2 regions of the Halomonas kalidii genome follow, and region 1 is predicted to be linked to the other one. Evidence: predicted binding sites of a transcription regulator. Region 1 holds the regulator's gene; the other holds the start of a gene.
The links. The regulator sigma-54, encoded in region 1, starts transcription at its own class of promoters, with help from an activator protein. The targets are predictions, from matches to a motif close to TGGCACNNNNNTTGCTNT.
Positions count from the first base shown of each region.

Region 2: a site for sigma-54 is predicted at 1,477-1,494, ahead of QLQ85_RS19040 (NarK family nitrate/nitrite MFS transporter). Genes of this name have one in related genera too.

Region 1 is NZ_JASCQN010000025.1:273,790-285,842, reverse strand. Features, by position in the region: gene QLQ85_RS05975 (MlaC/ttg2D family ABC transporter substrate-binding protein) at 1-378, opposite strand, end outside; gene mlaD (outer membrane lipid asymmetry maintenance protein MlaD) at 426-890, opposite strand; gene mlaE (lipid asymmetry maintenance ABC transporter permease subunit MlaE) at 928-1,710, opposite strand; gene QLQ85_RS05960 (ABC transporter ATP-binding protein) at 1,707-2,519, opposite strand; gene QLQ85_RS05955 (calcium/sodium antiporter) at 2,666-3,625, shown strand; gene QLQ85_RS05950 (KpsF/GutQ family sugar-phosphate isomerase) at 3,681-4,673, shown strand; gene QLQ85_RS05945 (KdsC family phosphatase) at 4,699-5,256, shown strand; gene lptC (LPS export ABC transporter periplasmic protein LptC) at 5,261-5,863, shown strand; gene lptA (lipopolysaccharide transport periplasmic protein LptA) at 5,860-6,387, shown strand; gene lptB (LPS export ABC transporter ATP-binding protein) at 6,396-7,121, shown strand; gene QLQ85_RS05925 (RNA polymerase factor sigma-54) at 7,272-8,687, shown strand; gene hpf (ribosome hibernation-promoting factor, HPF/YfiA family) at 8,789-9,097, shown strand; gene ptsN (PTS IIA-like nitrogen regulatory protein PtsN) at 9,104-9,574, shown strand; gene rapZ (RNase adapter RapZ) at 9,624-10,544, shown strand; gene QLQ85_RS05905 (HPr family phosphocarrier protein) at 10,548-10,817, shown strand; gene pmbA (metalloprotease PmbA) at 10,814-12,053, opposite strand, start outside.
Region 2 is NZ_JASCQN010000051.1:528,316-540,368, forward strand. Features, by position in the region: gene QLQ85_RS19040 (NarK family nitrate/nitrite MFS transporter) at 1-1,352, opposite strand, end outside; gene QLQ85_RS19045 (murein L,D-transpeptidase catalytic domain family protein) at 1,632-2,342, opposite strand; gene QLQ85_RS19050 (L,D-transpeptidase family protein) at 2,471-4,108, shown strand; gene QLQ85_RS19055 (DUF1127 domain-containing protein) at 4,191-4,451, opposite strand; gene QLQ85_RS19060 (ABC transporter ATP-binding protein) at 4,782-6,626, opposite strand; gene QLQ85_RS19065 (peptidoglycan DD-metalloendopeptidase family protein) at 6,765-8,501, opposite strand; gene QLQ85_RS19070 (pirin family protein) at 8,706-9,560, opposite strand; gene QLQ85_RS19075 (LysR family transcriptional regulator) at 9,659-10,573, shown strand; gene QLQ85_RS19080 (glutathione S-transferase family protein) at 10,657-11,658, shown strand; gene QLQ85_RS19085 (YaiI/YqxD family protein) at 11,841-12,053, opposite strand, start outside.

The DNA.
Region 1 (12,053 bases):
GTCCAGCACCCGCAGCTCGCGATAGTCGAAGGTCACCAGCCCCTTGGTGTAGGTATCGATCAGCGTCTGGCGAAAGGTATTGATGAAACGCGAACGCTGCTGAGGAGTGGCATTCTGGAAGTAGCGCCCCATGACGCTCGCCCCGATGTAACGGAAGTCGGCGATGTCGTCGAGGCTGTCGTCGACCACCCCCTTGAGCTCGTCGACGTTGTCGGCGAAATAGTCACGGCGGCCCTCGATCTGCCCCATCAGGTCGTCGATACTGTCGCGGATCATCTCCTCGGGCCCAGGTTCGGGGGCCGCCTGGGCCGACAGGGCGGCGAGCGCCAGGCACAAAGCGAGCACCAGGCGGAAGGAAGCAGGCAGGAAAGGCATCATCGAATCTCCTGGAAAGAGTGCCGTCAACGACCAGCGCGCGGTGCGGCTCAGTCGCTGACCATGTTGGACACGAATTGCTGGATGAGTTCTTCGAGCACCACCGCCGACTGGGTGTCGCGAATGGCGTCGCCGTCGGCCAGGGTCTCGGGGTCCCCCCCCACCGACAGCCCGATGTACTGCTCCCCGAGCAGGCCGGCGGTGAGGATCGACGCCGTGGTATCCCGGGACAACCTGCCCTCGAGCTCCGAGTCGAGCTCCAGTACCACCCGGGCGTCATACCAGTCGGTATCCAGCTCGATGGCCGAGACCTGGCCCACCGTGACCCCGGCCATGGTGACCCGCGCCCGCGGCTTGAGGCTGCCGATGTTGGCGAAGTTGGCCTCGAGGCGGAAGGTGTCGGCAGGGGCGGTAAAGGTCAGGCCACTGACCCGCAGGCCGAGGAACACCAGCCCCAGGACGCCGGCCAGCATGAACAGCCCGACCCCCAGTTCCATCATCTTGCTGCGTTTCATGCCGTCTCTCCGAACATCAACTCTGTACTCCGACCCATCAGTTAACCCCTCCGAACATCACCGCGGTCAGCACGAAATCGAGGCCGAGTACCGCCAGGGAGGAGTAGACCACGGTACGAGTGGTCGCCCGCGAGATGCCCTCCGAGGTGGGTATCAGGTCATAGCCCTGGAAGACCGCGATCCAGGTCACCACCAGGGCGAAGACCAGGCTCTTGACGATGCCGTTGCCGACGTCGCCGATGAAGTCGACGCTGGCCTGCATGTTGCCCCAATAGGAGCCCTCGAAGACACCGAGCCACTCGACGCCGACCAGGTGACCGCCGTACACCCCCACCACGCTGAAGCCGATGGTCAGCAGCGGCAGGGCGACGAAGCCGGCCCACAGGCGCGGCGCCACCACCCGGCGCAGCGGATCGACACCGATCATCTCCATGCTGGTGAGCTGTTCGGTGGCCTTCATCAGGCCGATCTCGGCGGTCAGCGCCGAGCCCGCTCGACCGGCGAACAACAGTGCCGCCACCACCGGGGCCAGCTCACGCAGCAGCGACAAGGCCACCATCTGGCCCAGCGCCTGTTCGGCACCGAAATCGACCAGCAGGGTATAGCCCTGCAGCGCCAGCACCATGCCGATGAACAGCCCCGAGACCAGCACGATGGCCAGCGACAGCACGCCGACGAAATGCATCTGGCGCAGCCATAGGTACCAGCCCTCGCGGGAGGGTATGCCGACCGCGGAGAGGAAGAGGAAGATCCCCGCCCGGCCCAGCGCCTCGAGCAGTTCGCAGCTCCGGCGCCCCAGGGTGGCGACTCGCTCGATCATCGCCGCCCCCCGGTGCTGAGGATGTCGGTGAAGAAGTCCACCGCAGGATAGTGGAAGGGCACCGGCCCGTCCGGCTCGCCATGAACGAACTGGCTGACCCGGGGATCCTGGTCGGCATCGAGCCCCTGCGGAGTGCCCTGGGCCATCACCTGGCCGTCGGAAATCACGTAGACGTAGTCGGCGATGGTCAGCGTCTCCTTGATGTCGTGGGAGACCACGACGGAAGTCAGCCCGAGCGCCTCGTTGAGCCGCTTGGTCAGCTGCACCAGCACCCCCATGGAGATCGGATCCTGGCCGACGAAGGGCTCGTCGTAGAGGATCAGCTCAGGGTCCAGGGCGATGGCACGGGCCAGCGCCACCCGCCGCGCCATGCCACCGGAGAGTTCGGCCGGCATCAGTTCGCGGGCACCACGCAGCCCGACGGCCTCGAGCTTCATCAGCACCAGGTCGCGGATCATCGACTGCGGCAGGTCGGTGTGGACCCGTAGCGGGAAGGCCACGTTCTCGAACACGTCGAGGTCGGAGAACAGTGCCCCGCTCTGGAACAGCATGCCCATGCGCCGGCGCATGGCGAACAGTGCCTTGCGCGACTGGCGATGGACGTCCTCGCCGTCGATCAGCACGCGCCCCGCATCGGGGGTCAGCTGGCCACCGATCAGCTTGAGCAGGGTGGTCTTGCCGGTACCGCTGGGCCCCATGATGGCGGTGATCTTGCCGCGGGGAATCTGCAGGTCGACGCCGCGGAAGATCTCCTTGTCGCCCCGCGAGAAATGCAGCCCCTCCACCGCCACGAAGGGAGTGTCGCTCATTGGCTCGTCGTCCCTCGAAAAAATTATCGAACATCGTATCCTAACCTTGCCTCGTTGCGCCACCATCGGCGCCATCCGGCTTGCACCGCGCCGGTCGAGAACGTTTAATGGGCGCCCTCCCGCTCCTGGCCAGGACCGTGTCTGCCATGCTCGTTCCCCTCATTGCCGTACTGCTCGGCTTCATCGCCCTGCTGTGGAGTGCCGAGCGCTTCGTCGGTGCCGCCGCCGCCACGGCCAGGCGCGCCGGCATGAGCACCCTGCTGGTGGGCATGACCATCGTTGCACTCGGCACCTCGGCGCCGGAGATCGTGGTCTCGGTGATGGCCTCGCTGGACGGCATCCCTGATCTCGCCACCGGCAATGCGCTCGGCTCGAACATCGCCAACATCGGCCTGGTGCTGGGCGTCACGGCCCTGGTGGTGCCCATCCCGGTGCGCTTCTCCATCGTCCGCCGTGAGCTGCCACTGCTGCTCGCTGCCACCGGCCTGGCCGGCTACGTGCTGGCCAACGGCATCCTCGGCCGCTTCGATGCCCTGTTCCTGCTGCTGCTGCTGGTATTCAGCCTGTGGTGGCTGTTCCGCGCCGATAGCCCCGACGAGGCCCCGGCAGGCGAGATCCCCGACATGCCGCTGAGGCGTGCCCTGCCCTGGCTGGTGCTGACCCTGGCGGTCATGGGCGTCGGCTCGCGGGCCCTGGTGTGGGGCGGCAGCGAACTGGCGCGCGGCCTCGGTGTCAGTGAGCTGGCCATCGGACTGACCATCGTCGCCATCGGCACCAGCCTGCCGGAGCTGGCCGCCTGCGTGGCCAGCGCGCTCAAGCGCCACCACGACATCGCCATCGGCAACGTCATCGGCTCCAACCTGTTCAACATGCTCGCCGTGCTGCCGATCCCGGGCATGCTGGCCCCCGGCCCCATCGACCCGGCGGCGGGAGAACGCGACTATCGCGTCATGCTGGCCCTGACCCTGGCGCTGGGCATGCTGCTGCTGTGGCAGCGACACGGCCGGCTGGGCCGGCTGGCCGGTGGCCTGCTGGCGCTGAGTTATGTCGGCTATCTGGCCTGGCTCGGCGCCGCCAGCTTCGCCACTGAGGTGCCGGCCACCTGAACGGGTGGTCGCCACGAACTTGAGTGAAACACCGCAACGGGCAACAATCACCGCCATGACCACCGATACCCCCCCTACCGGCAGCTCACCGCTGCGCGACAGCGCCCGACGCACCCTGCAGCTGGAACAGCAGGCCATCGCCGCCCTGATCGAACGCCTCGACGGCGGCTTCGACCGCGCCTGCGAACTGATCCTCGCCTGCCGGGGACGCGTCGTGGTGACCGGCATGGGCAAGTCCGGGCACGTCGCCGGCAAGGTCGCCGCCACCCTGGCGAGCACCGGCACCCCGGCCTTCTTCGTACACCCCGGCGAGGCCAGCCACGGCGACCTGGGCATGATCACCCCCGGCGACGTGGTGCTGGCCCTCTCCAACTCCGGCGAGACCGCCGAGGTCACTGCCCTGCTGCCGCTGCTCAAACGCATGGGCACGCCGCTGATCAGCATGACCGGGCGCCCCGGCTCGACCCTGGCCCGCCATGCCGACGCCCACCTCGATGCCGGCGTCGAACGCGAGGCCTGCCCGCTGGACCTGGCCCCCACCTCCTCGACCACCGCGGCGCTGGCCCTGGGCGACGCCCTGGCGGTGGCACTGCTCGAGTCCCGGGGCTTCACCGCCGAGGACTTCGCCCGCTCGCACCCCGGCGGCAGCCTCGGCAAGCGGCTGCTGCTGCGGGTCGCCGACCTGATGCACCAGGGCAGCCGACTGCCCTCGGTGCCGCTCGGTAGCCCGCTGCGCGACGCCCTGCTCGAGATCACCCGCCAGGGGCTGGGTTTCACCTGCGTGGTCGACGACGACGGCCGCCTGTCCGGGGTCTACACCGATGGCGACCTGCGCCGCACCCTGGACCAGCACAGCAACCTCTCCGACCTCAAGGTCGATGACGTCATGACCCGACCGGGCAAGCGGGTCAACGCCGAGATCCTGGCCGCCGAGGCAGTCCGCATCATGGAAGACAACCGCATCACCGCCCTGGCCGTGGTCGACGATGACGGTCGCCCGGTCGGCGCCCTGCACATGCACGACCTGCTCGCCAGCGGCGTGATCTGATGCCCCGTTTCCCCAAGGAGTTCCCATGACCCTCGACTCTCCCCTGCTCGACACCCAACTGGTGGACCGGCTGCGCCGCGTGCGCCTGCTGGCGCTGGACGTGGATGGCGTCCTCACCGACGGCCGGCTCTACTTCCAGGCCGACGGTATCGAGATCAAGGCCTTCCACACCCACGACGGCCACGGCATCAAGCTGCTCAAGCGTGCCGGACTCGAGGTGGCGCTGATCACCGGCCGCGATTCGCCGATGGTCAGCCGGCGCGCCGCCGCCCTCGGCATCAAGCACGTCTACCAGGGGGTGGAGAAGAAGCTACCCATGTTGCGCGAACTGTGCAGCCGCCTCGGCCTCGAACTGGACCAGGTCGCCTACTGCGGCGACGACATGCCGGACGTCGGCGCCATCAAGCGCGCCGGCGTCGGCATCAGCGTCCCCGGCGCCCCCTCCTACATCCGCAAGCACGCCGACTGGGTCACCGAGAGCGCCGCCGGCCATGGCGCGGTGCGAGAGATCTGCGACGCCCTGCTCCAGGCCCAGGGACACTGGGACGCCGTGATCGACACCTACCTGCACGGAGCCGACTGAGGCCATGGCACTGCGCCTGCCGCGCCCGTCATTTCGGGTCTGGCTGTTCCTGCTGCTGCTGGCCCTCGGTGGCGTGCTCGCCCTGCTCGACCAGCGCAGCCCCCGGGAGCCCGGGCCGGTGCCCCGCCACGAGGCCGGCGAACCGGACTACTACCTCGAGGGCGTTCGCCTGACCCGCTTCGACGCCGAGGGCCAGGCTCACCAGCGCCTGGACACCCCGCGCCTGGTGCACACCCCCCACGACGACGTCACGCGCATGCAGACACCGGAGGCGCGATTGATCGACAGCTCGGGGCGCATCTGGTTCAGCCAGGGCAAGGTCGGCACCCTGGGCGCCGGCGGCAATCCCCTCACCCTCTCCGGCGACGCCCGCCTGCACGCTCCCGAGGAGCACTGGCAACTCGACACCGATATCCTGCACTTCGATGCCGACACCGGCCACGCCTGGAGCGAAGCCCCGGCGCTGCTGCGCCAACCGCCCCAGCGCATGCGCGGTGAGCGCTTCGACGCCTGGATCCATGACAATCGCGCCCGCCTGACCGACAATGTCCGCGGTCACCATCCGCCCGAGACGCTATCCCCCACCGACGAGGACCCCGAGCCATGACGCGACAGCCCCCTGCCTCCCTGCTGGCCCCGGCACTGCTCGGGTTGGCCCTCACGGTCCTGGTCGCTCCCTCGGCGCAGGCCCTGGAGGGCGACGCCAGCGCTCCCATCGAGGTGGAGGCGAACCAGCTCGATCTCGACGACCGCGCCGGCACCGCCGTCTATACCGGCGACGTGGACATCCGCCAGGGCAGCATGCAACTGACCGGTGACCGGGTCGAGATCCGCCGCAACGCGTCGGGCGAACTCTCTCACGCCATCGCCACCGGCGAACGCGCCTACATCGAGCAGCTGCCGGCACCTGACGAGCCACTCGTGCGCGGCTGGGGACGCACCATCGTCTATTACGTCGCCGAGCGGCGGGTGGAACTGATCGATCGCGCCGAGCTGCACCAGGGCGGCGACACCTTCGACGGCGGCTATCTCGAGTATTTCCTCGATCGGCGCGTGGTCCAGGCCCGCTCGGAGGCCGAGGGCGTCGAAGAGCGCCAGCGCATACGCATGACCCTGCAGCCCGAGCAATAAGGGACGACATGAAGACACTCCGCGCCAGCCATCTGGCCAAGAGCTACAAGCGCCGCCGCGTGGTGCAGGACATCAGCCTGGCCATCGGCCAAGGCAGCATCGTCGGCCTGCTCGGCCCCAATGGGGCCGGCAAGACCACCTCCTTCTACATGATCGTCGGGCTGGTTCGCGCCGATGCCGGCGAGGTCCACATCGACGACCTCGACCTGACGAAGGCCGCCATGCACGAACGAGCCCGGGCCGGTATCGGGTATCTGCCCCAGGAAGCCTCGATCTTCCGCAAGCTCTCGGTGGCCGACAACATCATGGCGATCCTCGAGACCCGCCAGGACCTCGACCGCACAGGGCGCAGGGCACGGCTCGAGCAGTTGCTCGAGGACTTCCATGTCACCCATATCCGCGACAACCTCGGCATGAGCCTCTCCGGCGGCGAGCGGCGCCGGGTGGAGATCGCCAGGGCGCTGGCCACGGAACCCGCCTTCATCCTCCTCGACGAACCCTTCGCCGGGGTCGACCCCATCTCGGTGGGCGAGATCAAGGCCATCATCCGTCAGCTCAAGGCCCGTGATATCGGCGTCCTGATCACCGACCACAACGTGCGCGAGACCCTCGATATCTGCGATACCGCCTACATCGTCGGCGACGGCCAGATCATCGCCGAGGGCGATGCCGAGGCGATCCTGGCCAACCAGCGGGTGCGTGAAGTGTACCTCGGCGAAGACTTCCGCCTCTGACCACATCTACCGCAACTTACTGATATAAAGGCTATTGCAGCATGGCGGCATGAAAATTGCCGATGGCATGCTTATTGCTAATAAAAGACTTGCAACGCGCCGGGCAGCGGACTAGGGTGGGGGTTTTCGGCGAATGAGCACACACCTCTCATGGCCATGAAAGCATCCCTGCAACTGCGTGTCGGCACCCAGCTGACCATGACGCCTCAACTGCAGCAGGCCATCGCCCTGCTGCAGCTCTCCACCCTGGACCTGCGCCAGGAGATTCAGCAGGCCCTGGAGTCGAACCCCATGCTGGAGCTCGATGACGGCTTCGGCGAACAGGCAGCGAGCGAGCCTGCCGATGACGACTGGGCCAGCGAGATCCCCAGCGAACTCTCGGTCGACAGCGACTGGTCGGACACCTACCAGGATCTGGGCGCCTCTCCCGCCGGCAGCGGCGAGGGCCCAGACTTCGAGCGCCAGGCCTCGGGCCAGAGCCTGCAGGACCACCTCGCCTGGCAGTTGGCCATGACCGACCTGGACGAACGTCAGCGACACATCGCCGAGAGCCTGATCGATGCCGTGAACGGCGCCGGCTACCTGGCCCAGCCGCTCGACGAATTGCGTGACGGGCTCAAGAACCAGGGGCTCGAGGGACTCAAGAGTCGCGAGGTGGAGCAGGTATTGCTGCGCCTGCAGCAGTTCGAGCCGACCGGCATCTTCGCCCGGGACCTGCGCGAATGCCTGATGCTGCAACTCGCCGCCCTGCCCGACGACACCCCGTTGCTGCCCCAGGCCCGGCGCCTGGTGCGCCAGTTTCTCGAAGCGCTGGCCGGTGACGACCGCCGCCTGCTCAAGCGCCGACTCGGCCTCGATGACGATGCCCTCGACGAGGTGATCGCCCTGGTGCGCTCACTGGACCCGAGGCCGGGCAGTCGCTATTCGGAATCCGACAACGACTACGTCATTCCCGACCTGGTCGCCCGTCACGACAACCGCGGCTGGCAGGTGGAGCTCAACCCCGAGGCCCTGCCACGGCTACGCATCCAACCCGACTATGCGGCACTGATTCGCCGCGCCGACAAGAGCCAGGACAACCAGTTCCTCAAGAATCACCTGCAGGAGGCCCGCTGGTTGATGAAGAGCCTCTCCAGCCGCAACGACACCCTGCTGCGGGTAGGACGCGAGATCATGGCGCGCCAGCTCGACTTCCTCGAGCAGGGCGAGGAGGCGATGCGGCCATTGATACTGGCCGATATCGCCCAGGCCGTGGAGATGCACGAATCGACCATCTCGCGAGTCACCACCCAGAAGTTCATCCACACCCCCCGCGGCGTCTTCGAGCTGAAGTATTTCTTCTCCAGCCAGGTCGGCAACGGGGATGGCGACGCTCACTCGAGCACCGCGATCCGCGCCCGCATCCGCAAGCTGATCCAGGAGGAGCCGCCACGCAAGCCGCTCTCCGACAGCAAGCTGGTGACGCTGCTCGAGGAGGCCGGCATCAGCGTCGCGCGGCGGACCGTGGCCAAGTATCGGGAGGCCATGGGCATCGCCTCCTCCAGCGAGCGCAAGCGGCTAAGGTGAGTGAGCGCCAGTCGCCGCTGGCATCGCCCTCAGCAGGGGGTTTGCAGGGCAGGAAAAAGGGTTACAATCGAGGCACCAATCGAAGGACGAAGGAGCGTGTCATGCAAGTCAACATCACCGGCCATCATGTGGAACTGACCGACGCCCTGCGTGACTATGTGAACGAAAAGCTCACTCGCGTGGAACGCCACTACGACAACATCACCACCGTGCAGGTAACGCTCTCCGTCGAGAAGGAACGCCAGCAGGCCGCCTGCACCCTGCATGCCGCCGGTGCCGATCTGCACGCCGAGGCCATGGACGGTGACATGTACGCCGCCATCGATGCGCTCGCCGACAAGCTGGACCGCCAGTTGGTCAAGCACAAGGAGAAGGTCCAGGCCCGCGCCCAGGGCGCCGGTGCCCGCTGATCCATCATGACACTCGAAGCCATCCTGCCCCCCGAGCGCACCCTGTTCGGCGTGCCCGGGGGAAGCAAGAAGCGGGTACTGGAATTCTTCAGCACCTTCATCGCACAGAACACACCGAGCCTCGACAGCCAGGAAGTCTTCGGCCGCCTGATCGGCCGTGAGCGGCTGGGCAGCACGGGTATCGGCAACGGCGTCGCCATTCCCCATGCCCGCGACCCGCACTGCAAGGCTCCCCTTGCCGGCTTCCTGAAGCTGGCCGAGCCGATCGACTTCGACGCCATCGATGGCGAGCCGGTTGACCTGATCTTCGTGCTGCTGGTACCGGAAGAGGCCGACGATGCCCACCTCGCGCTGCTGGCCCAGGTCGCGGGCGTGATGAACGATGCCGAGACCCGCGGCCGGCTGCGCAAGAGCGCGAGCCAGCGCGAGCTCCATGAGCGACTCATCGAGGCGATCCGACGACAGTCCTCGGGCTGATCGTCGCTCACCGGGCCACCCGGCCAGTCACACGACCAGGAGACCCGCCATGCAGCTCGTGATCATCAGCGGCCGATCCGGCTCCGGCAAGTCGATCGCACTGCAGGCCCTCGAGGACCTCGGCTACTACGCCATCGACAACCTGCCGGCCATGCTGCTCGGCCCGCTGGTGGACGAACTCAGCAGCGATCACTCGCCCCACACCTCGATCGCGGTGAGCATCGATGCGCGCAACCTGCCCCATGCACTGGAGCGCTTTCCCACCCTGCTGGAGGAAGTGCGCGCGCGCGGAATCGACGGCCAGGTGATCTACCTCACCACCGATGCCCGCATCCTGCTCGAGCGCTACTCGGCCACCCGCCGCCGTCACCCGCTGACACGGGACAGCGACATGACCCTGGCCGAGGCCATCGATTCCGAGGAGACGGCGCTCGCCGAGATTCGCGACCTGGCCGACCTGGTGATCGATACCTCGCGACTCTCGGTGCACGAGTTGCGTCGGCGAATCAGCGACCAGGTGGCCAACCACCGGACCGACCAGTTGACCCTGACGGTGGAGTCCTTCGGCTTCAAGCGCGGCGTGCCGCTCGATGCCGACATCGTCTTCGACGCCCGCTGCCTGCCGAACCCCTATTGGGACCCCCGACTGCGGCCGTACACCGGCCGCGACGCCGCGGTCATCGAGTTCCTCGACGGCTACCCCATCGTCGGCGAGATGCATGACGATATCCTGGCCTGGGTGGAGCGCTGGCTGCCCGCCTACCAGGCCAGCCATCGCAGCTACCTGACCGTGGCCATCGGCTGCACCGGCGGCCAGCACCGCTCGGTCCACCTGGCCGAACGACTGGCCCGGCACCTCGCCGGGCATTGTCCCAGTGTGCGGCTACGCCATCGCGAACTGGGCATTCACAACATCCTCCCCCGCCCGTCGGAGCCACCACCGGCCGAGAACGATGACGAAGGAACCTGAGGCGTGCCGCAACGCAAGCTTACCCTGAACAATCGGCGTGGCCTGCACGCCCGCGCCGCCACCAAGCTGGTCCAGTGCTGCCAGCCCTTCCAGGCCAGGGTCATCGTGAGCCACGGCGGCCGCGATGCCGACGCCGCCAACATCATGTCGCTGCTGATGCTGGCCGCCCCCTGCGGCACCGAGCTGACGATCAGTACCGAAGGCGAGGACGCCGAGGCGGTGCTCGACGCCCTCGAGGCACTCTTCGAGGCCCGCTTCGACGAGGACGCCTAACCGCCCGCCACCATCATCTCGTCGACCAGCCAGCTGCCGGTATGGATGCTGCCGCGGGTATCGAGGTCGTCGCCGACTCCCGCCAGCCCCTTGAACATTCCCTCGAGGTTGCCGGCGATGGTGAACTCCTCCACCGGGTGTCGTATCTCGCCATCCTCGACCCAGAAGCCGGCGGCGCCGCGGGAGTAGTCGCCGGTCACGCCGTTGACCCCCTGCCCCATCAGCTCGGTGACCAGCACGCCGCGCCCCATGCGGGCCAGCAATGCCTCGCGGGACGCCAGCGGCGCCGTGATGCGCAGGTTGCGTGCGCCGCCGGCGTTGCCGGTGGTCTGCAGGCCGAGGCGCCTCGCACTGTAGGCCGAGAGCATGTAGCTGGCCAGCCGCCCACGATCGACGAAGACGTTGTCACGGGTCTGGACCCCGTCGTTGTCGAAGGGACTGCTGGCCATGGCGCCACGCTCCATGGGCTTCTCGCCGAGGCTGAACCACTCGGGAAAGAGCGGCTCGCCCAGACGGTCGCAGAGGAAGGAGGCCTGGCGATAGAGGGCCCCGCCGGCGATGGCACTCATCAGGTGCCCCACCAGCCCGCCGGCCACGGTCGGGTCGAACAGTACCGGCAGGCGTCCGGTGGCCGGGCGCCGCGCGCCGAGCCGGCGCAGGGTCCGCCGCGCCGCGCTCTCGCCCACCGCCTCGGGCGCCATCAGGTCCCGGGGATGGCGGGCACTGGTATAGTCGTAGTCCCGCTGCATGCCCCCCTCATCCTCGGCGATCAGCATGCAGGACAGCGAGTGGCGACTGCCCCGCTGGCTGCCGAGAAAGCCATGGCTGTTGGCGTAGACCCGCACGCCCTCGCCGCTGGAGAGCGAAGCGCCGTCGGAGCTGCGGATCCCCGCCATGCCACGACCGGCGGCCTCGCAGGCAAGCGCCAGCTCGATGGCCTGCTCGGTGGTCAGGTCCCAGGGGTGGTGGACGTCGAGATCCGGCAGCTCGCGCGCCATCAGCCCGGCATCGGCCAGACCCGAGGCCGGGTCCTCGCCGGTATGGCGCGCAATGGCCAGGGCCTTCTCGACCACGGCGCGGATCGAGGCCTCGCCGGCATCGCTGGACGAGGCACTGCCCTTGCGCGACCCGACGTAGACGGTCACCGCGATGCCCTGGTCACGGGAGAGCTCGACGGTCTCCACTTCGCCCTCGCGCACGCTGATGCCGACCCCCTGGTCGACGCTGGCCCCGACC
Region 2 (12,053 bases), on a different contig from region 1:
CAGCGCAGCGAGAGGGCGCCGGCACCGGCATCCTCGCCCATGGCGTCCTGGTAGGCGATGGCCTCCTCGGCCTCGGTGGCCTCGGAGAAGCGCACCAGCAGGGCGCATGAGGCCAGCACCAGCACGATCAGGCCGAGGTAGAAGAGCCCCTGCTGGTAGGTGAGTGCCTCCGAGCGGAACAGAAAGGCAGCGGCCACGGCGCCGACATTGCCGCCGGCGCCGACGATGCCGGCCACGGCGCCCAGGGCCTTCTTGTTGATGAAGGGCACCACGCCGAAGGTGGCGCCTTCGGCCATCTGCACGAAGAGGCTGAACACCAGCATGATGCCGATGGCGTACGACAGCACATGCATCTGCGAGAAGCCGATCAGGGCGATGCCCTCGCATACCAGGGCGATGAACAGCCAGCGCACCCGTCCCTTGAGGCCGCCGTTGCGGGCAAAGAGATCGGAGAAGACGCCGCCCATGGTGCGGGCAAAGATGTTCATCAACCCGAACAGGCCGGCGATCATCCCGGCGGTGGCCAGTGTCAGGTCGAAGTGGTCGAAGAAGTAGATGGCGGCGATGTTGTTGATGGTCAGTTCGACGCCGAAACAGATGGCATAGACCACGAACAGCGCCCAGACGCGGATGTCCTTGGCGGCTGCCAGGAAGGTCTGGCCGGCGCCGCTGTCGCCGCTGGCGGGCGGCAGCTCGCCTCGGGCACGAAGATCCTCGAAGTTGCCGTTGGGGGCGTCCTGGGTGAACAGGTAATAGCAGATACCGGTGATGAAGAGCACCACGCCGGGCACCACCATGGCCAGCCGCCAGCCCAATGCCTCGTTGACGCCGAGCATCAACAGGCCGGAGAAGATCAGCGGCATCAGGATCTGGGTGGTACCGCCCCCCAGGTTGCCCCAGCCGGCGCTGGTGGCGTTGGCGGTGCCGACCACGTTGGGGGCGAACATCATGGTGGTGTGGTACTGGGTGATCACGAAGGAGGCGCCGATGGCGCCGATGGCCAGCCGTGCGAGCAGGAAGGTCTCGAAGCTATTGGCGAAACCGATGCCCATGACGGGAATCGAGCCGAGGATCAGCAGGCCGGTATAGGCCTTGCGCGGCCCGATGCGGTCGCAGAGCACGCCGATCAGCAAGCGTATGATCACGGTGATGGCCACCGAGGCGATGATGGTGTTGCCGATCTGGGTCTGGGTGAGGGCGAGGTCCTCGCGGACCACCGCCATCAACGGTGCAATGCCGAACCAGCCGAAGAAGCAGATATGGAAGGCGAACCACGAGAAGTGGAAGGCACGCATCTGGGGGGAACTGAAGTTCAACAGGCGAATCCTGTTGGCCTTGTTGAGAATTTCCATGGGTCAGGCCTCGCGTTGGATGGTAGCGAATCCGGGAACGTGTCCTTCATCGTTGAAGGTCAGGTTCGACGCACTCGTACTCCTGGGGGAGCCTGGTCCACGCCTACCATTATCTGGTCTTCTCCAAGCAAGGCGGCTGCCAGTTTTTTGGTATTTCTTTTATTTCATGTGCTTGCCTGTGGGTATAGAGGTCCTGCCGAGGGGCAGGTCAGGTCTGCTGCGCTGCAAGAAAGGGCAAGGCGGGGCCAGGATGCCCCGCCTTGGTGCCTGGGGGAGTGCCTACTGCATGGCCAACGGGCGCTCGTCACGCTCGCAACCCAGGAAGGCGGAGCTCTCCAGCCACTCAGGGTCGGGATAGTAGGCGAACAGGTAGTGATCCTCCTTGAGGCTGTCGATCAGCGGGTAGGTCACCTCCTGGCGCACCGCCGGGCAGCCGTGGCTGCGGCCCAGCCGGCCCGTCCGCCGGATAAAGGCCTCGCTGACGTAGTCGGCACCATGAATCACGATGGCGCGCTGGTAGGCCAGGTCGTTGACGCCCGGTTCCAGCCCTTCCAGTCGCAGCGAGTAGCCATTGCGGCCGTAGTAGCTGTTCAGGGTGCGGAACAGCCCCAGGCTCGACTGGTGGCTTTCCGGGGTGTTGGAGAACAGCGTGGCTTCGGCATCTCCCGAGCCCCGCCCATGGGAGACCAGCTCCTCGAACATCAACTCGCCCTGGTCGAGGTCAAACACCCAGAGGCGTGGTTCGGTGGAGGGCAGGGAGTAGTCGATCACCGCGAGACGACCGGCCTCGGGAGCCGCGCAGTGCAGGGCGCTGGCGGCGAGTCGCAGGACTCGTCGGTCGGCGTTCGGCGCCAGTCGGGCCAGGGTGTGCTCCAGGGGCGGGGGGCGGAGCTGGTCGGGGTGCAGTACCTGGGCGAGGAAGTCGTCGGCGGCGGCCGACAGGCTGACCAGCAGCGAGCCGGTCATCAGTGGAAGCAGGAGTCGCGTCATGGGGGCCCCGTGGCGTTCGTTCTGGCGCAAGGGTGGGGGCTGCTTCCCTGAGTCCCCCGGTCTGGCACTATTATGACCATGAGGGTCGGGATGACCAGGCGCCTCCATCAACGCAGGAGTTATGGACGATGAACGCTCGCGCAGACAGGACCTTCCTCATTCCCTTGCTGCTGGCCCTGCTCATGCTGGCGGCCCCCGTCTCGGGGCAGGAGGGGCAGGGAGCGGGTGAGTCCGCGTCGCCGCTCGAAGCCGCCATCACCGCCTTGCTGGCGGAAGAGAGCGATGAGTTGCAGGCCTTCTATGCGGTGCGCGGGCAACGCCCGGCCTGGACGGATTCCCGCACGGTGACCGCTTTTGCCGCGGCGCTGCATACCCTGGACGGCGATGGGTTGATCCCCAAGGATTATCGGCCGGACGCCCTGGTGGCCGGCCATCGCCAGGCTTATGGGAAGGGAGGCAATTTCGAGCAGCAGGCACGCTTCGACCTGCACGCCAGCCGAGTGCTGTTGACCGCCCTGCGGCACCTGCAGCGTGGCAAGCTGGATCCCCATGACATCGATCCCGACTGGGAGGTGCCGATCGCCGCCCCACCGCTGGATCTCGCGGCACACTCCCGGGCGGTGGATGCCCAGCGCTTCGAGCAGGCCTTCGCCGAGGTGCGTCCCGGCTATGCGCCCTATGAGCGGTTGCGGACCGGCCTGGCCCGCTATCGCAACCTCGAGCGACTCGGCGGTTGGCCGAGCTTGCCGGCCCGGGACCGGGCGCTGCGTCCGGGCGAGATCGACGATGACGTGGTGGTGCTGCGCGAGCGGTTGTCGGTGATCGGTGAGCTGGAGCTGGTGGCGGTGGATGGCGTCAACGTGCCGGAGCTCGAGTTGGAAGCCCCGGATCCGCGCCGCTATGACGAGCGACTGGAAGCGGCGGTGCGGCGCTTCCAGCGTCGCCACCTGCTGGAGGCAGACGGCATCGTCGGGGCACGGACCAGGGCGGCGCTCAACGTACCGGTGGACGAGCGCATCGACCAGATCCGTCTCAATCTCGAGCGGGCCCGATGGCTGCTGCATGGCCTGCCCGACTCCTTCGTGCTGGTGGACATCGCCGGCTACCAGATCAGCTACTTCCGCCCCGATGGCGAGATCTGGCGCTCGCGCATCGTGGTGGGACGGCCCTACCGGCGCACCCCCTCCCTGCGTTCCGAGATCACCCACCTGACCGTCAACCCGACCTGGACGATCCCACCCACCATCCTGCGCGAGGACGTGCTGCCGGCGGTGCGCCAGGACCTCGGCTACCTGTGGCGGGAAAGGATCCAGGTGCTGGGCCCGTCGGGAACGCCCCTCGACCCCTGGGAGGTCGACTGGGAGCAGCCCGGCAATGTCATGCTGCGCCAGGCGCCGGGGCCACAGAATGCCCTGGGGCAGGTGGCGATCCGTTTCCCCAACGATCACATGGTCTATCTCCACGATACCCCCGCCCAGGGGCTGTTCGCCCGCGAGCAGCGCGCCTTCAGCTCCGGCTGCATCCGGGTCCAGGGGGTGCTGGAGTTCGTCCAGCTGCTGTTCGACGACACCGGCAGCGACCGTGACATCCAGGCACTGATCGACAGCGGTCAGACCCGCAACGTGCGGCTGGCGGAGCGCGTGCCGGTGATCCTGCACTACTGGACGGTGCACGCCGCCGAGGACGGCGAACTGGCCTTCCGCCCGGACATCTACCAGCGCGACGAGGCCTTGCTGCAGGCGCTGGACCGGCCGCTCGAACTGTAGCTGGGTGCCCTGCGGCACGAGGAACGCGGCGTTCGGCGGTGAGGGGAAAGGCCCCGGTCACGTCCTGTGACCGGGGCCTTGGCTAAGCCAGTTTGCTCCCGCAGCGCGGACAGACCGCCGACGGTGACGGTTCAGCCGCCTTGTTGTGCGGCGTGGGCCTGGCCGGAAAGGGGGCCGGCTCCCGCTCCGGATTGAGCGGTACCAGGCGGCCGCGCTCCCGGCGCAGGCCGATGTCCCTGAGCAGGCGTGGGTCGTAGTCCCTCAGTTCGGCATAGTGACGACGCTTGGTCAGGTAGTCGCGAAGGGCGGCCAGCAGGCGCCGGGCGATCGTTGAGGTTGCCATTCTCTCGGTCTCCTTGGGTCAGGAGGCCGGGCCTTGTGCGCGAACAATATATGACCAGGGAGAGGTGATAGCTTGGCCGCGACAAGTGCCGCGGCCAGCGTCCTTCAATGGGTTATCTACTGGCACACGGCAACGGGCATGCTCGCATCGCGTTATGGGAAACGGGATGCCAGGTGCCGGATGTAGTGCCGCGGGTTGACCAGAGCATGAAGGACGGGTCTTCGTTGAGTGGATGAGCGCCACGCTGTGAGGCGTGACCCTTTTCTTATAAACAATGACTGATGAAGCGTCAACCGATGCAGCGGCAGACGATAAACCGATGGTCTGCCGTCAGCGATAGCCTTCGGCCTGCAACCGGAACAGCCGCGCATAGCGGCCATCGGCCGCCATCAGGCTGTCGTGGTCGCCCCGCTCGAGGATCCTGCCGCCGTCGACCACCAGGATCTGGTCGGCGGCGCGCACCGTGGAGAAGCGGTGGGAGATCAGGATGGTCATCTTGTCGTGGCTGTGTTCGCGGAAGTCGGCGAACACCGCGGCCTCGGCGGCGGCGTCCATGGCCGCGGTGGGCTCGTCGAGCACCAGGATGTCGGCGCTCTCGCGCATGTAGGCCCGCGACAGGGCGATCTTCTGCCACTGGCCGCCGGAGAGCTCCTGGCCGCCCTTGAACCAGCGCCCGAGCTGGGTGTGGTAGCCACCGGGCATGTCGGTGATGAAGTCGTCGGCCAGGCCGCGCCGGGCGGCCTCCCGCCAGCGGGCCTCGTCGGCGAAGGCGGCGACGTCGCCGGCCCCCAGGTTCTCGCCGACCTTGAGCTGGTAGCGGACGAAGTCCTGGAAGATCACCCCGATGCGTCGGCGCAGCGTCTGGATGTCCCAGTCGCGCAGGTCGCTGCCGTCGAGCAGGATGCGCCCCTCGCTTGGCGCGTAGAGCCGGGTGAGCAGCTTGATCAGGGTGGTCTTGCCGGAGCCGTTGGCGCCGACCAGGGCCAGGCTGCCGCCGGGCCTGAGGTGCAGCGAGATGCCCGACAGGGCGGGCTTCTCGGCGCCGGGGTAGGTGAAGCTCACGTTCTCGAAGCGGATGCCGTCTCCGGGCCGGGCGCCGGTGGTGCGGGTACCGGACTCGGCGTCCACCGGCTGCTCCAGGTACTCGTAGAGGTTGGAGAGATAGAGGTTGTCCTCGTACATGCCGCTGATCGAGGTGAGGCTCGCCGAGAGCGCCGCCTGGCCCTGCTTGAACACCATCAGGTACATGGTCATCTCGCCGAGCGTCAGCTGGCCGGTCACGGTCTCCACCACCACCCAGGCGTAGGCACCGTAGAAGGCCAGGGTGCCGAGCAGCCCGAGCAGGAAGCCCCAGGTCTCGCGGCGCAGTGTCAGGCGGCGATCCTCGCCGTAGAGGGTGTCGAAGATCCGGCGGTAACGGTCGAGCAGCAGCGGCTCGAGGCCGAACAGCTTGACCTCCTTGATGCTGTCCTCCCGGGCCAGCACCGTCTCCAGGTACATCTGCATGCGAGTCTGGGGGGAGCGCCAGCGGAACAGCTGGAAGGCATCGCCGGAGAACTTGGCCTCGGAGACGAATACCGGCAGGGCACCGATCACCAGGATCAGGATCGCCCAGGGCGAGAACTGCACCAGCAGCACCCCGAAACTGGCCAGGGAGATGGCGTTCTGGGCGAGCGAGAAGGTCTTGTTGACCAGCCCCAGCGGGCGGATCGAGGCCTCGCGTCGGGCACGGGTCAGCTTGTCGTAGAACTCCGAATCCTCGAACTGGGCAAGCGTGAGGGTGCCGGCCTTCTCGAGGATCATCACGTTGACCTTCTGGCCGAGCAGGGCGCGCAGCAGCGACTGCTGGGCCGAGAGCCCGCGCTGGGCCAGGGCGATGACGGCGATCACCCCCGCCTCGGCGAGCACGTAGCGCAGCACCGGCCACCAGTCCACGCGACCGGTCTCGCCATGATCGGCCATGGCGGCCACCACGGCATCGACGATCAACTGGCCGATCCAGGCCGCCACCGCCGGCAGTACCCCGGCGACCAGGGTGCAGGCGGCCAGACCCAGCGTCAGCGAGCGGGAGGTCTGCCATACCAGCGTGAGCGCCCGGTGGCTGTAGCGGAAGACACCGAAGAAGGCATACAGGCGGCTGCCGTTGGCGGGCGGTGCTGGGGTGGCGCGGCGCAGATGGGGCGAGGACAAGCGGGCACTCCGGTCCTGGGAACCTGTTCAGTCTACCCGGCCGGCGAGGGGATATCTCATCCCACGGAAGGACCGCGCCCCGCTCGATGGCGGGGCGCGGGACGAGGCTCGGGTGGGGAGGGCTCAGCCCTCGTCGTCGTCGCTCGCTTCGGGCTGTTGCGCGCGGGCGACCACGGTGCCGGTCTCGCCGCTCTGCAGGACGGCCAGCAGGGGCTCGGCGTCGCGCTGGAAGGCCAGCAGCGCATCGCCGGAGAGGCTCTGGTTCTCCGGCAGGTCGACCTTCATGGCATCGACCTGGTTGTTGTTGACGATCACCTCGTAGTGCAGGTGCGGTCCGGTGCTGCGGCCGGTGTTGCCGGAGAGCGCGATGCGCTCGCCCATGCTGACCCGGTCGCCACGATTGACCAGCGGGCGCGACAGGTGAAGGTAGCGGGTCCGGTAGCCATTGTCGTGGCGTACCACCACGTAGCGGCCGGCCACCGGATGATTGCCTACCTTCTCCACCTGGCCGTCTGCCGGTGCCTGGATCGGGGTGCCGATGGGCATGGCGAAGTCGGTGCCGCGATGCGGGCTGATGCGCCCGGTGACCGGGTGCTTGCGTCGCGGGTTGAAGTTGGAGCTGAGGCGGTAGCTGCCCGCGAAGGGGTAGCGGTTGAAGGCCGGGTCGAGGCTCTCGCCTTCCGGGGTGTAGAAGTTGCTGTCGGCGTTGCTGCGGACCACGGTCAGGTCCATGCGGGCTCCTTCGTACCGCACCGCCAGCACCCGGGAGTCGAGGCTCTGGCCGTCGACGATGTCGGACTCGACCAGCACCTGGAAACGATCGCCGCGACGGGTGTCGCGGCGAAAGTCCAGTTTCTTTTCCAGCAGGCTGGAGAGCTGGCTGACCTCCGAGCTGGAGAGGCCGGTCGCCTGGGCCGAGCGGGCGAAGCTGCCGCTGACGGTACCGGCGAACAGGCGCTGGGTGGCTTCGCCGGCGCGTTCGATGGTCGCGACATCGAAACCATCGTCCCCGCGCTCGATGAAGAAGCCGTTGCGGGCATTGCGCATCACCCTCAGGGTCAGCAGCTTGCCGTCCTCGTCGAGCTGATACTCGAAACTGTTACCGGCCCGCCAGCGGGTCAAAAGGTTCTTGTCGGGCAGCTCGTCGAGCAGGCTCAACACCTCGCTGTAGCCGAGCCCCAGACGATTCTGGGCCATGACCGCGAAGGTATCGCCCTGCTCTACCGTGTAGGTCTCCCATTCGGGCACGAAGGGTTCGCTGGCGGCGATCTCTTCCTCGAGGAAAACCGGGCCTTCCCCGAACAGGATGAGTTCCTCTTCGGGGACCTCTTCATAAGAAGTGGCATCCGCCACCAGGGCCTCGTCTTGATCGAGCATGCCACTGGAAATGGTGCCGATCACGACCGCCATGTGCAGCGCACCATCATCGAGCATCAGCCCGTCGGCCAGACCGCCGTCGACCGGCTCGTCGATGCTCCGTTCGGCTCTGGCCAGTGCCAGGGGCACCACCCGGTTCTCGGCGCTCTCGCCGGCGGCACTGGCCGAGGTGACAAAATCGATATCGACGACTTCGGTGGCGGTGAGACTCGACACCGGTACATGTTCGCGAGTGGCATCGAGGGCCAGCGAGGCCATCTCGATGGCATCGGCGACCGGGCTACGGTCGAAACTCAGTGAGGGGAGGGCGGGTTGAGTATCGGGATCGAGGGGGACGAGAACGGTGTCGAGCGGCTGATTCTCACGCTGGACATCCTGGAAGGAGGTGACGATTTTCTGTGCGCCCAGCACTGTGACCATGGTGGCAACGGGTAACAGTAACAGCTTGTGCGTGCGGGGCAGCGAATGGAGGATTCGCAACATGGGTAGAGGCCAATGACTGATGAAAAGAATAAAAAAAGGCATCGAAACCATAACCCATGACGCATGGCGTGCCTAGTCTGTATGTGCATACAGGGATGGGCCGATCCACGCCTGGCGCAGATCGGCTCGGGTAAAGCGAACGCTGTTTACTAATCGGTCATTGGAGCCGAAGACGAGGGGGAAATCAACCCCTGCCTCGGTCGGTCATCCTCGGGTGCCTGTCAGAGTGCCGTCGCGATAGTCGCGCAGGGCTTGCTCCAGTTCGGCGTGCTCGTTCATCACGAAAGGCCCGTAATGGGCGATGGGCTCCCGGTGTGGTTGGCCGGCCAGCAGCAGGGCCTGGCCGCCCGCGGCGCTGCCCAGCACCAGTTGCTCGCCTCCGCCAAGCCGGGCCAGTTGGCCTCGGGGCACGGTGGTCTCCCCGATGGTCAGGCTGCCGTCGAAGACGTAGACCAGCAGGGTGGGGGCATCCGTCTCGAGCGTCAGCTCACCACCCGGTTCCAGGCGCACATGGGCCACGGCCCCGTCGCCGGCGAGGGCATTCAGCGGGCCGGCGACGTGCTCGCCACCGGTGTTCTGCCAGCGCCCGCCGAGGGCGATCAGCTCGGCACCCTGGCCGGCGAGGCGGGGCATCTCGGCCGCGCGCACATCCCGATAGGTGGCCGGGCTCAGCTTGTCCCGGGCCGGCAGGTTGAGCCACAGCTGGAAAGCGTGCAGGCCCTGGCTGTCGGTGAGTGGCATCTCCGAGTGGATGATGCCGCGGCCGGTATGCATCCACTGGGCGTCGCCGGCGCTGATGGTGCTCGCGTGACCCAGGTGATCCTCGTGGGTCAGGCCGCCGTGGATCACGTAGGTCAGGGTCTGGATGCCGCGGTGTGGGTGGGGCGGGAAGCCGCCGATGTAGTCGTCGGGACGGTCCGACCCCAGCTCGTCGAGCATCAGGAAGGGATCCAGTCCGCCGCCGAAGTCATGGATCCGCTGGATCCTCACCCCGTCGCCATCCTGACTGGGATGGCTGGGTTGCAGCTGCTCGACCCGACGCGGCGTAGTGGAGGCCATGAGATTTCTCCGTTCTTGCAAGGTTTCCCTGGCATTTTAGGTCGGATTTTTCGAAAATTAAGCGCAATGTTTCGCTTTTAGTGTTCGAGGAAATCGAAATGTCCCGAGTCACCCTGACCCAATGGCAGATGCTGGCCGCGGTGGTCGACCATGGCGGCTTCGCGCGGGCCGCCGAGGCCATCCACAAGAGTCCGTCGACCCTGAACCACGCGGTGCACAAGCTGGAGGAACAACTCGGCGTGCGGGTCCTGGCGCCGGTGGGGCGGCAGGTACGCCTGACCGAAGCGGGCGAGATGCTGCTGCGTCGGGCGCGCCAGTTGATCGAGAGCGCCGACTCGCTGGAAGACGTGGCAACGCGCCTGGCGGAGGGGCTGGAGGCCGAGGTGGTGTTGGCCATCGATCAGGTCTTTCCGCCCGACGCCCTGGCCCGCGCCCTGGAGACCTTCTCACGGGAGTTTCCCCATGTGCGGGTGCAGTTGCACGAGACGGTGCTCAACGGCGGCATCGAGATGCTCTATGACGGCAGTGCCGACCTGGTGGTCTCGGGGCTCGCTGCCCAGGGGTTCCTGGGCGAGCCACTGGTCACGGTGCGCTTCATCGCCGTGGCACATCCGGAGCATGCGCTGCACCGGCTGGCGCGCCCACTCGACCTGCGCGACCTGATCCAGCACCGCCAACTGGTGGTGCGCGACTCGGCGCTGCGACAGTCGATGGACTCGGGCTGGTTGAAGGCCGAGCAGCGCTGGACCCTGAGTCACCTGCACACCTCCATCGACATGCTCGAGCGGGGCCTGGGCTTCGCCTGGGTGCCGGAGACGCGGATCCTCGGTGCCCTGAATGAGGGGCGGCTGAAGCCGCTGCCGCTCACCGCCGGTGGTATCCGCCAGATTCCGATCCAGCTCATCCATCGTGACCGCGACCGCGCCGGGCCGGCGACACACGCCATGGCCAGCGCCCTCAAGCAGGGCGTGGCGACCTGTTCGGAGGTCGAACCATTCGATATAGACGAATGAATCGTGGCAAAGGATGCGCTTGAGATTCGATGAAATCGCTCTAGGCTCTACTTCACATCCCTGTTGACTGACGAGAGGACACCATGGGCCTGTTGATCGAAGGCGTCTGGCATGACCAGTGGTACGACACCGGCAAGCACGGCGGCGAGTTCGTGCGCGAATCCGCCCAGCTCCGCGACTGGATCACCCGCGACGGTGGTCCGGGTCCGGACGGCCAGCCGGGGCTGTCCGCCGAGGCCGGGCGCTACCACCTCTATGTCTCCCTGGCCTGCCCCTGGGCCCATCGCACCCTGATCCTGCGCCGGCTCAAGGGGCTCGACGAGCTGATCGGCGTCTCCCACGTCAGCCCACTGATGCTCGACCAGGGCTGGACCTATCAGGAGAGCGAAGGCTCCAGTGGTGACCCGGTCAACGGCGTCGACTACCATCGCCAGCTCTACACCCTGACCGACCCACACTACACCGGGCGGGTCACGGTGCCGGCGCTATGGGACAAGCGCGAAGGGCGCATCGTCAACAACGAGTCCGCCGACCTGCTGCGGATGTTCAACGACGCCTTCGACGACTTGACCGGCAACCGGCTCGATTTCTACCCGCAGGACCTGCGTCGGGCCATCGATGCGGTCAACGCCGATGTCTACGACCACATCAACAACGGTGTCTACAAGTCGGGCTTCGCCACCGAGCAGGCCGTCTACGAGAAGCATGTGGTGGCGCTGTTCGAGGCGCTGGAGCGGATGGAATCGCGGCTGGCCGAGAGCCGTTACCTGGCCGGCGAGTGGCTGACCGAGGCCGACATCCGGCTGTTCACCACCCTGATTCGCTTTGATGCGGTCTACCACGGCCACTTCAAGTGCAACCTCAGGCGCATCGAGGACTACCCGCACCTGTCGAACTACCTGCGCGAGCTCTACCAGTGGCCGGGCATCAAGGAGACCGTGGACTTCGACCATATCAAGCGCCACTACTACTACAGCCACGACACCATCAACCCGACGCGCATCGTGCCCCGTGGCCCGCTCCTCGACCTCGAGCGGCCCCACGACCGCGAGCGGTTGCCGGGCCGGGGAATTTGGCAGGAGTAGGGGCATGGCACTCTGGTATGCCCGTTGTGGGAGCTGGGCTTTGCCCGGCGAATGGAGGCCGAAGGACTCCTTGGCGGTATGCGCCGAGCATCAATGACACCGCCAGGGCGCCTGCGGCGCCATTCGCCCGGGGAACCCGAGCTCCCACGGGGAAAGTTGATGCCACTTGGCGAAGAACCAGATTACCGCTGCTTCGCCAGCCAGCGATCCAGCGCATTGGCGAACTCGCGGCGGTCGGTGTCGGCATAGCCCTTGGGACCGCCGGTGTGCTCGCCGCTGGCGCGCAGGGTCTCCATGAAGTCCCGCATCTGGACACGGGCGCGGATATTGCTCCGATCGAGCATCTCGCCGCGGGTGGTCATCACCGCGGCGCCCTTGTCGATCGCTTCCATGGC